DNA from 3 places in the Paenibacillus sp. Z3-2 genome. Region 2 is predicted to be linked to each of the others. Evidence: riboswitches for the same ligand, from Rfam matches in the RefSeq annotation. Region 2 holds a riboswitch; each other region holds the start of a gene.

Region 1 (4,290 bases), 2.8 Mb from region 2:
GCTGCAGGGTTTATTTCACGAGAATGATGATCTGAAATCACGCAGTTATGGTGGTCAGCGACTCCATTGCTACAGTGAACTATACGGCAATGAGCAGTTATATACGGATCTGTGCACGTGGCGCAGGAAGAGAGCTGTATCTGACCGGAAGGCACCCTATTTTATTGCAACGAACCGTCTGCTGCGTTTGATCAGTGCCTTTGTTCCGCAATCGATGGATGAACTCATGCAACTGCCTGGCGTAGGGGAGAGCAAAGCGACCGAGTATGGTACGGAGTGGATGGAGATTACGAATGGATTGGAGCGTTCAACAACGTTCCCGCTGGATTGGGTATACACAGCTCTGAAGGAAGAAGAATATGAAAGCTGGTTATACAAGCAGAGAGAGCAGAAGTACAAGCAGGAACTCGATAGGTTCACCACGCGTAAGCAGGTGCTTGAGGGCATGAAGGACGGGCATACGTTAGAAGAGATTGTTAATCGATCCGGATTATCTCGACGCGAATTGATTGAGCTGTTGGAGACACTGGATCTCGAAGGTTATGACACCGATTGTCTTCTGGATGTGGAGCTGGCAGTTATGCCAGAGAACGAACAAGAGGCCGTATGGAGTGCATATGAGGAGCTGGGAGATACGTTCTTGAAGCCGGTATTACATAAGGTGTATGGAGGAGAGAAGCCCGACGGAGGAAGTCTGGAGCAGGTCTATGAAAGACTGCGCATGATTCGAATCCGCTTTCGTCGGCACGCAGAGACAGAGCAGCATGTTGGTTAATGATCGGAAATGAAAAAAGACGAGGCGTTTCTCCCGGAGGAGCGCTTCGTCTTCGTTATTTCATACGAGTTCATACCCAGTCTTTTTTGCGGAAAATAAAGAACATGCTCAGGCCCAGCGTTACCATCAGGCCAATCACAACAAAATAGCTGTATTTCCAGTTAAGTTCTGGCATATTCGTAAAGTTCATGCCGTATATACCGGTAATGACCGTCAGCGGCATGAAGACCGTAGTAATGGCGGTAAACACACGCATGATCTCATTCGCCCGGTTCGCAATACTGGATTGATAGGCTTCTCGCAAGTTACCCATCAGGTCGCGGTAGGTTTCAAAGGTTTCAGATATTTTTACGGCATTCTCATAGATGTCACTGAAATATTTTTGAAGTTGATCATCAATGAGACGCAGATCTTTTTTGTTAAGGGTGTTAATGACCTCTTTCTGAGGTCCGAGCACTTTTTTCAGCCACAGAATCTCACTGCGTAGCCCGATGATTTCATTCAGATGAGACTTTTTGGTGTGCATCAGAATATCTTCCTCAAGCTTCTCGATCCGAGCTTCAATTCGGTCACCTACGGTGAAATAATTATCAACAATCAAGTCAACCAGCAGGTACAGCAGACGATCGGGTGTACTGATTTCCTGTTCCCACAGGATGGGTTTCAATGTGCGCAATTCGCTGACCTTCTGTTTCGTAACACTTATAATGAAATGTCTGCCGAGGAACAGGTTGACCGCACGTAGAAATATCTCTTCATCATCAAAACGAATGCTATTAATCACAATAAAATAATGGTTCTCATATATCTCAATTTTCGGACGTTGTTCTTCGTCACTGAGACAGTCTTCCACAGCCAGATCATGCATTAAGAAGAGCGGTTGAAGTACCGCCAAATCGTCTACATCCGCATCAATCCAGTAAAATCCTTCCGCTGGTGGAGTCAGCGCCTGCTGAATGTCGTCCACCGGAATAAATACACCGTTGTTAACCAACCGGATTTTCATCGTTAATCTACTCCTTCTGCACCCGCCAACCTGGCGGATATTATCATTATGGGCGCAAAAAGAACAAATCAGCCGGTCGGCAGCGGAGCCTGGAGATCAGGGCTGCGTTCACTTTATAATCAAACGGAAGTTACGTCCCGCTGCCGGCATGCTGATGTCAATTCTCTATGCAGTTTGTCGGAATTCGGCTGCCAGTCAGGCCTCGGGTCGCCATCCATTTAATATGTCACCTCTCACATAAGGGTTTATAACACCTTGTTTAGTATACCGCTGGTACAAGGTGCTTTCAAGCGCAAAAATGTGTCTATTTCGCGCTCTGAGGCAGTGTATGACAACGAATGATGAACGGTTCCGATCTGGAAAGCAGACATTGAACTGCAACTTGACGTGAGGGCATTAATGTAATAAAGTAGACGGTGAACCATATTAAATTACAATCAAATACAGCGAAATCTTATCAAGAGTAGGTGGAGGGACTGGCCCGATGAAACCCGGCAACCGGCGGTATACCGCACGGTGCTAATTCTTGCAGCGACCAAGTGCCCAAGTGGCACTGTTGTAACTGAGAGATGAGAGAGGCGCATATCTATTTACATATGACCTTTCTCGAAATCCGAGGAAGGTCTTTGTCGTATGCCCCGACTTCTCAGCAGTGATTTTCGCTAAGGAACTTGAGGTTGTCTGTAACTTTCTTTGGATGGACTTGTAATCCAACATATGTAGACAAACTCATGGCAGCCTATAACTGCATTGATGTGGACACATCAAGCCAGCGGTAGCTGCATCTATCAATGCACAAGGAGGAGTTAGACTTACCATGCCAATCAAAATACCTGATACTCTGCCAGCAAAAGAAGTACTTGAAGGAGAGAATATCTTCGTCATGGATGAAACTTCTGCATACCAGCAGGATATTCGTCCACTCCGTATCGCTATATTAAACCTGATGCCCACAAAGGAAACGACGGAAACACAATTGCTTCGTCTGGTAGGAAATACGCCCATTCAGGTGGATGTCGTTCTGGTACATCCCAAATCCCATACCTCGAAGAATACGTCTCAGGAATATTTGGATTTGTTCTATAAAACGTTCGATGAGATTGAGCACCGCCGCTTTGATGGAATGATTATCACGGGTGCTCCTGTGGAGCAGATGGATTTCGAAGACGTGAACTATTGGAATGAAATCCAGGAGATTTTCGAATGGACCAAAACCAATGTGACATCAACCCTGCACATATGTTGGGCCTCCCAAGCTGGTTTATACCACCATTTTGACGTACCCAAGGTTGCACTTGATGAAAAGTGTTTTGGCGTTTTCCCGCACACCATCAACAAACCCCATGTTCCGTTGCTGCGTGGATTCGATGAAGTATTCAATGTTCCGCATTCCCGTCATACGGAAGTGCGACGTGAAGATATTGAAAAGAACGAGAAGTTAGAGATCTTGGCTGAATCCGAGGAAGCGGGTATCTTCCTGGTTGCTACCAAAGATGGCAAACAGATTTTTGCCACAGGGCATGCCGAGTATGATCCCTTCTCATTAAAGTGGGAGTATGACCGGGATGTAGCGAAAGGGTTGGATATCGCGCTGCCTAGGCATTATTATCCGAATGACGATCCTTCCCGTGTGCCACCAGCTACTTGGCGCGCTCATGCCAACTTATTATTCTCTAATTGGCTTAATTACTATGTGTATCAGGAAACACCTTACGATATTGGCCCGCAAATCTAATCGAGACCACAGGAGGATGCAGCAATGGAAGACAACAACAAGTTGAAAATCGAAAGCCGCTTAGCACAAATTGGGTCCATCAATGAACCGGTAACAGGCGCCATTAACTTTCCGATCTATCAATCCACTGCGTTTCGCCACCCGAAGCTTGGACAAAGCACGGGATTTGATTATATTCGTACAACCAATCCAACCCGCAAAGTGTTGGAAGAAGCAGCTGCAGCGCTGGAATCCGGTGACGCAGGATTTGCCTGTAGCTCAGGCATGGCCGCGCTGCAAACCATCTTTGCCATGTTTGGTCAGGGAGATCATCTGATTGTATCGCTGGATCTGTATGGCGGAACCTATCGTCTGCTTGAACGCATCTTGTCCCGTTTTGGCGTAACCGCAAGTTATGTGGACACGAATGATCTTGCAGCACTGGAGAATGTTCGTCAGCCGAATACCAAAGCTGTATTCATTGAGACACCAACGAATCCGCTGATGATGATTACAGATGTAGAAGCCGTCGCTTCCTGGGCGAAAAGTTACAACCTGTTGACCATTGTTGACAACACGTTGCTCACTCCATTTTTCCAACGTCCGATTGAACTGGGTGCCGATATCATCATTCATAGTGCTACCAAATATCTGGGCGGACACAATGATGTACTGGCCGGATTAATTATAACCAAGGGTGAGGCATTATCCGCGGAAATGGCTTTCCTGCATAATTCCATTGGAGCTGTATTGTCTCCAAGTGACTCTTATCAGTTGATGAAAGGCATGAAAACG
Region 2 (4,290 bases):
GCTCGGAACCAAACGTCTGTGCACATAACTCAAGCGCTGTGCCCTCGCTGATGCTTGTCCCGTCTTTTAAAGAAAAAGATAACCAGGCATATGCATGAGGAAACTCCTTCAGCAAATCAACCAGCACCTGTGCTTCCTGCAAGGATGGAATGGTCTCCAATGCCAGAATATCAGCACCCGCTTCAAGCAACGCCGCTATACGCGGACGATGGAATTCAGCCAAGGTCTCATCTGTGACGCCGTAATGACCAATGTACTCCGATCCATCAGCAAGGTATGCACCGTAGGGTCCAACGGATGCGGCAACGAGCGGTCGCGGCCGAACCAGGGCACATTTCTCTGGGACAACAGGCGTTTGTTGTTGCGTATCCAACAAGGAAGAATTGCCCTCCGGTTTAACTTCCGTGTTCTCAACTATACTGTCCTGCACTTCTGCCCATACGTCATCTCTCGCTTGTGCAGCCAGTTTCACCGTCTTGCGGATCAGGTCCAACGCTGCCTGCTCTCCGATTCCTCTCTTGCTGAAGCCATCCACTGTCGCTTGATAACTGGATGTAATCGCGCAGTCGGCTCCTGCTCGAAAATAATCCGCATGAACCTGAACGATAACATCCGGATTCTCAATTAATACACGAGCAGACCAGAGCGGATCGTCCAGATCACATCCATGCTGTTCAAGTTCGGTCGCCAGCGCTCCGTCCAGAATCATGACCGGATGTTCACGCAGGATCTCTTCTATGGGGTTATTCTGTTGTGCTAGCGTCATGTACTTGTCCTCTTTTCTTATTCACACGTTCTGTCAGATAATAGGCTGCGTAACACACTGCGATAAATGGAATCCCACAATACAGCGCAATCCGCTGTGTCGGGTCAAAGGCAATACCTATGCATGAAGCCAGGCATAATATAAATGAAATAATCGGTACCGCCGGGTATAGCGGTGTGCGGTACACCAGATCTTTGACCGCGTGGCCTTCCCGGATATATTGTCTGCGGAACATGTATTGGGAAGCGCTGATGCTCATCCATACCGCAACAACAGCCAGACCCGAAATAGAAACCAGTGTAATATACACGGTACCTGGCGCAATGATGCTGGACAGCAAGGCCAGCGCACCACCAACCATACTGATCAGGAGTGCATTCAATGGCACACCGCGTTTGGTCAATTTGGCAAACCATGGAGAGATCGTTCGTTTATCAGCCAGAGACCAGAGCATCCGTGACGAAGCATACAGGCCTGAATTGGCTGCAGAGAGAATCGCCGTCAGAATAACAAAGTTCATAATGTCTGCTGCATACGGCACACCCACTCGTTCCATTACTGCTACAAATGGACTTTGCAGTACACTGGCATCCGACATAGGTAGCAAGGCAGACAAGATAACAATCGTTCCGATGAAGAAAATAACCAAACGCCAGAGCGTCGTATGAATGGCTTTGGGTATCGTCTTCTCCGGGTTCTCGGTCTCCCCGGCAGCAATGCCGATTAACTCGGTGCCCGAGAATGCAAAGTTTACAGCAAGCATGGTCATCAATATCGCTGTAGCCCCATGGGGAAACCACCCGGATGCGGTAATATTCGATAAAAACGGAGCCGGTTCAGCATCCGCCATCGGAATGAACCCGAACATGGCTGCGCCACCGATAATTATAAAGACTACGATCGTCACTACTTTCACAGATGAGAACCAGAACTCGGATTCCGCGAATAATTTTACTGTTAATGCATTGAACAGAAAAATCATCAACGCAAAAATGGCACTCCATATCCATACGTTGACCGATGGGAACCAGCGCTGCATCAGCAGTCCGGCGGCTGTGAATTCGGAACCCAGTGCAACGGTCCAGGTTAACCAGTACAACCAGGCCACCGTGTAGCCTGTTGCTGGTCCGATATATTTGGCAGCATAGCTATGAAATGCCCCCGTCTCTGGCATATGAACAGACAGTTCACCGAGACAGAGCATAACCAGATATACGACGATCGCCCCGATCAGATAGGACAGAATGGTTCCCAGGGGTCCCGCCTGTTGAATCGTGTAACCCGAGCTTAGGAATAATCCTGTTCCAATCACTCCACCGAGAGAGAGCATGATCACATGCCGTGCCTGCATTTTCCGCTGAAAATGTCCTTTGTCGTTGTTGTTATCCATACCTGTTGCTCCCTACTTCTTCATCCAGAAAAACAAAAAAGACCCACTCTTCCTAAAGAGTGCGCCGTTACTGACAAATAAAAACAAACGCTCCTATCTATCAGGCTTTCACCCGCTGGAATTAGCACAGTATCCTTCAGATCTGTTGCTGAGGCTTCTAAGGGCCAGTCCCTCCACCTCTCTGGATAAGAAAATGATTTTTTATAAATATAGCGATCTATCATGAATGTGTCAACATTTTAATACTAATTGGCCACCCTCCTCGCTATTCGGTAGAAGATCCGAGATTGGTGATAGTGGTCTTCACATCGTACGTAATTGGTACGGTACTAAAAATGTTATCCCAATCATCTTTGACTTTCTTCCATGTTTTAGGTTCTTTAATACGCAAGCTGTCCCGAAAATCCGCAACATCCACTTTGTAGGTATGCTGAAGTTTGTATAACACTTGACGGATCTGTTGTTCCGCCAATTCAGAAAATTCTTTTTCCAGTTCCCTGAGATAGGCCCCCTTTTCCTCTTCTTCGGGAGCACGCCAATCTTCCATCAACCAGCCTTCGGAATCGACTTTCACGTGGAATGAAATATCATTGCCAACCACCTTGGGAATCACTTTTGTTTTCTTCTTCTTCATTTCATATACAACGGTGAAACCCTCTTTGTTGTATGTTTTCAATACGCCTCCCTTTTCTTTAGGTCTGATCCACGATAGCCCTTCCAGATCGGTTTGGCTGAGTTCCCCGAGGAATTTGGTCGTTTTTCCATCAAAGATACTGCCACCAGAGAACTTATCCTCTCCATTGCTCAGTACATTTTGAAGTAAAAAGCTAGAACCGGATTGCATTTGGGCATCTAATTTGGAGAGCAAAACGGGGTCCAGGATTTTGTTGGACAAGTATGAATTGTCGGTAATGCTTGTGAGATAAAATGCTGGAATTTGAGAAGGGTCCTCCGAAGTGAGCACATCCAGGGCACGATGATGACTAATCAGAACGAGACAGTTTGGACGAATATCGTTATCCCGAAGTACAAAATCCAGCAGTTGGTCCAGACCATACTTTTTGGCTATATCCTTGGAGATGACGATGACCTTCAGATGATGTCCGATGAGCGGACGATCTCGTCTTAATGCAAACTGACGAAAGATTTGCAGCAAGGAATCTCCGGTCAGCTGTTCATTGGAATATGAAGTCTTACCAGAACCAGGTGATCCGGACTGTTCGCCTTTTTTGCTGCTGGAGCTGCCCGGAGCAATCTGTACCGTAGCAGTTATATTGTTTTGCTTGGAATACGTTCCTCCCTGAGCGGCGATATTCTTCTCAAATTCCGTTTCTTTTCCGACATCGATCCCGAGACCAACATAGACACTTAGATCCTCTACCTCCCGACTGCTCCAGCATCCGGATATCAACAAAAGAACACACAACACAAAGGCTATACGTAAAAGCATACGGAAACGAATCATGCATGTTTGCCTCCTTTTTTACGAACCAGACTTAGTATCAGCAGCAACAGGGGTAAAATGGCAAATAGAAGTACGGATGAATTGCCCAGCATATCACCCAGTGCAAACGTTTCATCCACGGTTTTGGGCATCAATGCCGTCAGATAAATTAACGGCAGAAGAGCATACATAATGACCTTGATCTTCTTCGTACGAAATAAGTCGCGAATGCCCACCGAAGCGCAATAGTGTGTGATCGTAAAGCTCGAGAAGATCTGCATTATCCAGATGACCAGTAGCAAGGATTCGAAACGCTCGAAAATCAAACCCTGTATCTCAAAACTTCTCACCAAATCCAACGTTGGCCAAGTCCGCGTCTTAATCCCGTCAAGAGAAAGACTACCTACAACCATCACCACCGTAATTAGGTAAATCATTGTGGATATGAACATGCCCCAGCTCATGGCGGCATTGCTTTTTTTTGGATTTTTCATATAAGCAGTCATAACAAACATGACTTCGTACCCCGTATATGCCAGCAGCGAAGGTTTCAATCCTTTGATAACTGGCATGACTCCCTCTCCGAGTACGGGCCTCAGATTGCCGATTTCAAATAACTGATTACTAAGCAAGATTTCAATCACAAATATAATCAGTGTAATCGGCAAAATGATCTCAAATACGCGCACA
Region 3 (4,290 bases), 280 kb from region 2:
CAGCTCGATAATATCCAAGTTTTTTGGATTTGCTGTAATATCCTGAATCGTCGATGTAATATTTGTGTTGTCTTTCAGGGTAATGACGCCTTCCTTCGCAAGCAACAACAGTGCACGTCCACCATTGGATGGATCATTCGGAATTGCTACTTTTGCGCCATCTGCCAATTCATCCAAAGACTTAATCATTTTGGAGTATCCACCAAAAGGTTCAACATGAACAGGAGTTACAGTAACGAGGTTGAAACCACGTTCTTTATTCTCGGTGTCCAGGTACGGCTGATGCTGGAAGAAGTTTGCATCCAACTTTTCGTCAGCCAGTTGCTGGTTGGGTTGAACATAATCATTAAACGTAACCACTTGTAAACGAATACCTTGTGCTTCCAGCTCAGGCTTGATGCTTTCCAGAATCTCTGCGTGTGGTGTAGGTGAAGCTCCCACTTTCAATTCTACTGTACGCGGAGCTCCTCCTTCATTGTCTGCGCCGCTGTCGGCGTCCTTGTTGTTTCCGCACGCGGCAAGAACCGCAATCAGCATAAGACTAAGTAGAGCAAAAGACCATTTTTTCATGTGTAAAACCCCTTCTCTAATCATTTTTTTCATGTGGCGTCCGCAAGAATGCATATCCATCATGTTATCTATGTGTTATTTCCTGGTGAAAAATGTAACCAAGCGATCTCCAGCCATCTGGAGAATTTGCACTAGAATAATCATCGACACTACGGATATGATCATAATTTCATTTTGATACCGATAATACCCATAGTTAATTGCCAGCGTTCCCAGGCCTCCACCACCAACCATACCCGCCATCGCCGTATACGAGACAAGCGTAACGATAGTGATGGTTATTCCAGCAAGCAGACCAGGAAGTGCCTCAGGCAACAGTACCCGTCTTACAATCTGTCCGGTCGATGCACCCATCGCCTGTGCTGCTTCAATGACACCACGATCCACTTCACGCATTGTTGTCTCTACCAGTCGAGCGAAGTAAGGAGCTGCTGAAATAACTAAAGGTGGGATAACACCAAGCACCCCTGTAGCTGTACCGACGAGTGAACGAGTGAATGGAATAAGAGCGACAATCAATATAATAAATGGGATCGATCGCAAAATATTAACAATCAGGGACAGTATAATGTATACCACCCGTGATTTGGTTGAAGCAGATCGGGCTGTCATGAACAGCAGCACCCCGAGTGGTAAACCAAAGATTACGGTAAACAAGCCTGATACACCCAAAATTTGCAGTGTCTCAATGGAAGCTTTACCAACCTCTTCCCAGCGAACTGTAGAAAAATCCATGTTAACGTAGCACCTCCACATCAAGTCCCTCTGCGGTTAATTCTGATATCGTCCGGTCAATCGCATGGGTATCGCCTTCGAACCGAACGGTCAGCTGCCCATAAGGAACCTGTTTGATCGTAGAGATCGTACCCTGCAGGATCGCAAAATCCACTCCCGTTTTACGTACCGTTCTGGACAAAATCGCTTCATACGTTTTGTTACCCAGAAAGGATATCTTCACAAGTTTGGAAGCAGCACCTGCCTGTAATTTCAAGCCTGCATTCGCCAAAGCAGTCTCTTCAAGGGCAAGTCCAACTTCATGATCACGCATCATAAAGTCCCGCGTAATGGCATGCTGCGGCTTCAGGAATACTTCGGTTACAGGTCCCTGTTCCACTATGCCGCCTTGATGAATGACAGCCACCTTGTCACAGATATTCTGGATGACGTGCATCTCATGTGTAATCAGCACAATCGTCAGGTTGTACTTTTCATTAATGTCGAGCAATAACTTTAGAATCGAATTTGTCGTCTGCGGATCAAGTGCCGAGGTGGCCTCATCACATAGGAGTACATTCGGATCACTGGCGAGTGCTCTTGCAATCCCTACACGCTGTTTCTGTCCACCCGATAATTGAGCCGGATATTTGCTGCTATGGTGCTCCAGACCAACCAGAGCGAGCATTTCCTTCACTTTGCGATCAATTGCTTCCTTGGGCGTATTCACAAGCTTTAACGGAAAAGCTACATTATCATACACCGTTGCCGAGGATAACAGATTAAAGTGTTGAAAAATCATCCCGATCTTGCGTCTCTGTTGCTGCAATTCGGTTTTGTTCAGTTCAGTCAGGTTGATCCCGTCTACCCATACTTCACCCTCCGTAGGGCGCTCCAACAAATTAATGCAACGGATCAGTGTACTTTTTCCCGCTCCAGAATGGCCGATCACTCCGTAGATTTCACCCTTTTGGATGCTCAAATTCAGCTCGGATAGTGCCGTTGTAGATTTTGCCCCTTTGCCGTACGTTTTCGTTAAACCTTTTAATTCAATCAATCGCACTTGCCCCTTTCCAACCACCTACATGTATCTTTACCCGATCTAAAGGAAAACTCCCCTATACATACAAAAAAAGAGCCCTTTGCAGATACAAAGAGGGCTCTTTACGTGAAAGAATATACCTTCTCATCTGCCAAAATCGTGTCTTGCACCATTTTGTAGGAATTAGCACCTAACATCTATAACGAATGACACATGTGTCATGTCGTTACAAATCGGTTGCCGGGCTTCATCGGGCCTGTCCCTCCGCCGCTCTCGATAAGAAATATGCTGTTGTATGTTGTAGGATTCTATAAGTTCATGTAGTTTATGCATTATAATGTGAACGTAACTTCTAACTTCTGAAATATCAGTTATATCCGTGTAACATCGATTGAAACTCAGTATATTCCAAGTATTCCGATTTGTCAAAGGCAATTATTTCTTAGCCATATTTTATTGATATAGCTATAAGAGGCTGTTAACGTTTCACAGACCATATCCACGCCCTGACGCATTTCCTGCACATGTTGATTCAGATCCTCCAATTTCACTTTACCTTGCAACGTCTGATGTAACTGCCACAGATCATCGTGCATTTCGGAGTTCATGTAGTGAATTTCCATATTACGTCGTTTGCGCAGCTTGCTCATCGGCTCACGATAAGAGTCCTTGATCTGAATCAATCGCAGGGCAAGATCATGATGCTCCCTCGCAAAGTCGAACTGTCTTAACACGGTAAAATAAGAAAAATGCGCTTTTGTATTTGAAGTATTCAGCTGGAATATCTCATTCAATACGGTGCCGACTTTATCCAGAATGGCAAAGCAGCGAATGAAGCCATCTTTGTAAAAATAAACATACCGAGCATACTCAGCTTTCTCGGCTAGCGTCATATCGTCCGTCGAACCTGCAACGACCTTTTGTCGAAAATGAGCAGCAGCGAAGCAGCTTTGCTCCAGTTCATCCAGGGAAGAGATAAGCCCCTGGGTCCACACATACAGTTTCCGATAGTCGTGAGTAGGATCATGGTCCACATGCATTTGTCGCTGAAACAGCTCAAGTGTATGCGCCATGGACTCCATTGCTTCTTTCAGCAAACCTTCGTTTACACGTGGCTTTTCTCCCAGCAACGTTCGCAGCATATATAACCTCCTCTTTCCACTCTGCTGATCCATAAAGGTTCATCATATAAACATAATCATTCCGAGTAAACATGTAAACGCTGCATGCCATAGGTTGCCCTGATCCCCCTGACATCAAACAAAGTCCACCTGTCCAATGATGTACATCACTGGATGGTGGACTTTCAATATTGAGCCCAAAGACCAAGAAATGGATCTAGAAACGATTAACCGGGCGATGCAGCTTGTACACCAGGAAACTCATATACGTTAAGATCCCGAACAGTATGGCGATGTCCAGCATATGGGCAAGAGCTACGAACATGTATACTTCCGGACGGCTCATCGTCACCATCATGAAAATACCGATGACCACTTGCATCAGAATCAAAACAACAGATACAACGCCAAGAGTACGCATTTCCTTGTTATCCGGATGATTACGATACGCGAAGTGACCCAGAATTGCAATAACAATCACTAAAGACGCAGCTGCTGCACGGTGAGCAAAAGCAACCGCTACCCCGCCTGAAAGCTCAGGAATAATCTGCCCGTTACAGAGCGGAAATCCGGAACAACCACCGGCAGAATCCGTGTGACTCACAAATGCGCCTGTGTATACCACGAGATACGTATAGATCGTGGAGAACCAGACCAGATTTCTGAATTTTTTACTGACCCGAGGATATTTATTCAGACGCTCCAATCCACCATCTTTTGCTTCCTGCCTTATGCCCAATGCCATCATAAGCGAACTGGCAAAGGCAATCAGCGCAAAGCCGAAATGAAGTGCCATAACTGCTGAAGATTGGGAGAAAACGACGGCAAAAGCCCCCATGATTC

Evidence for each region. A riboswitch is a leader RNA that binds a small molecule or an ion and turns the genes downstream of it on or off. The one in region 2 is predicted to bind S-adenosylmethionine.
Region 1: it holds a riboswitch for S-adenosylmethionine, as region 2 does, so the genes downstream of both, metA (homoserine O-acetyltransferase MetA) here and mmuP (S-methylmethionine permease) in region 2, are expected to answer to the same signal.
Region 3: it holds a riboswitch for S-adenosylmethionine, as region 2 does, so the genes downstream of both, M1D71_RS24255 (methionine ABC transporter ATP-binding protein) here and mmuP (S-methylmethionine permease) in region 2, are expected to answer to the same signal.

The regions. Positions count from the first base shown of each region.
Region 1 covers NZ_CP096397.1:1,877,881-1,882,170, forward strand. The annotation lists gene M1D71_RS08410 (HRDC domain-containing protein) at 1-775, shown strand, start outside; gene corA (magnesium/cobalt transporter CorA) at 846-1,781, opposite strand; SAM riboswitch class I at 2,233-2,357, shown strand; gene metA (homoserine O-acetyltransferase MetA) at 2,599-3,516, shown strand; gene M1D71_RS08425 (PLP-dependent transferase) at 3,541-4,290, shown strand, end outside.
Region 2 covers NZ_CP096397.1:5,698,975-5,703,264, forward strand. The annotation lists gene mmuM (homocysteine S-methyltransferase) at 1-766, opposite strand, end outside; gene mmuP (S-methylmethionine permease) at 744-2,156, opposite strand; SAM riboswitch class I at 2,247-2,348, opposite strand; gene M1D71_RS25645 (Ger(x)C family spore germination protein) at 2,422-3,621, opposite strand; gene M1D71_RS25650 (GerAB/ArcD/ProY family transporter) at 3,618-4,290, opposite strand, start outside.
Region 3 covers NZ_CP096397.1:5,417,269-5,421,558, forward strand. The annotation lists gene M1D71_RS24245 (MetQ/NlpA family ABC transporter substrate-binding protein) at 1-570, opposite strand, end outside; gene M1D71_RS24250 (methionine ABC transporter permease) at 646-1,305, opposite strand; gene M1D71_RS24255 (methionine ABC transporter ATP-binding protein) at 1,307-2,341, opposite strand; SAM riboswitch class I at 2,468-2,609, opposite strand; gene M1D71_RS24260 (Cthe_2314 family HEPN domain-containing protein) at 2,752-3,468, opposite strand; gene M1D71_RS24265 (COX15/CtaA family protein) at 3,665-4,290, opposite strand, start outside.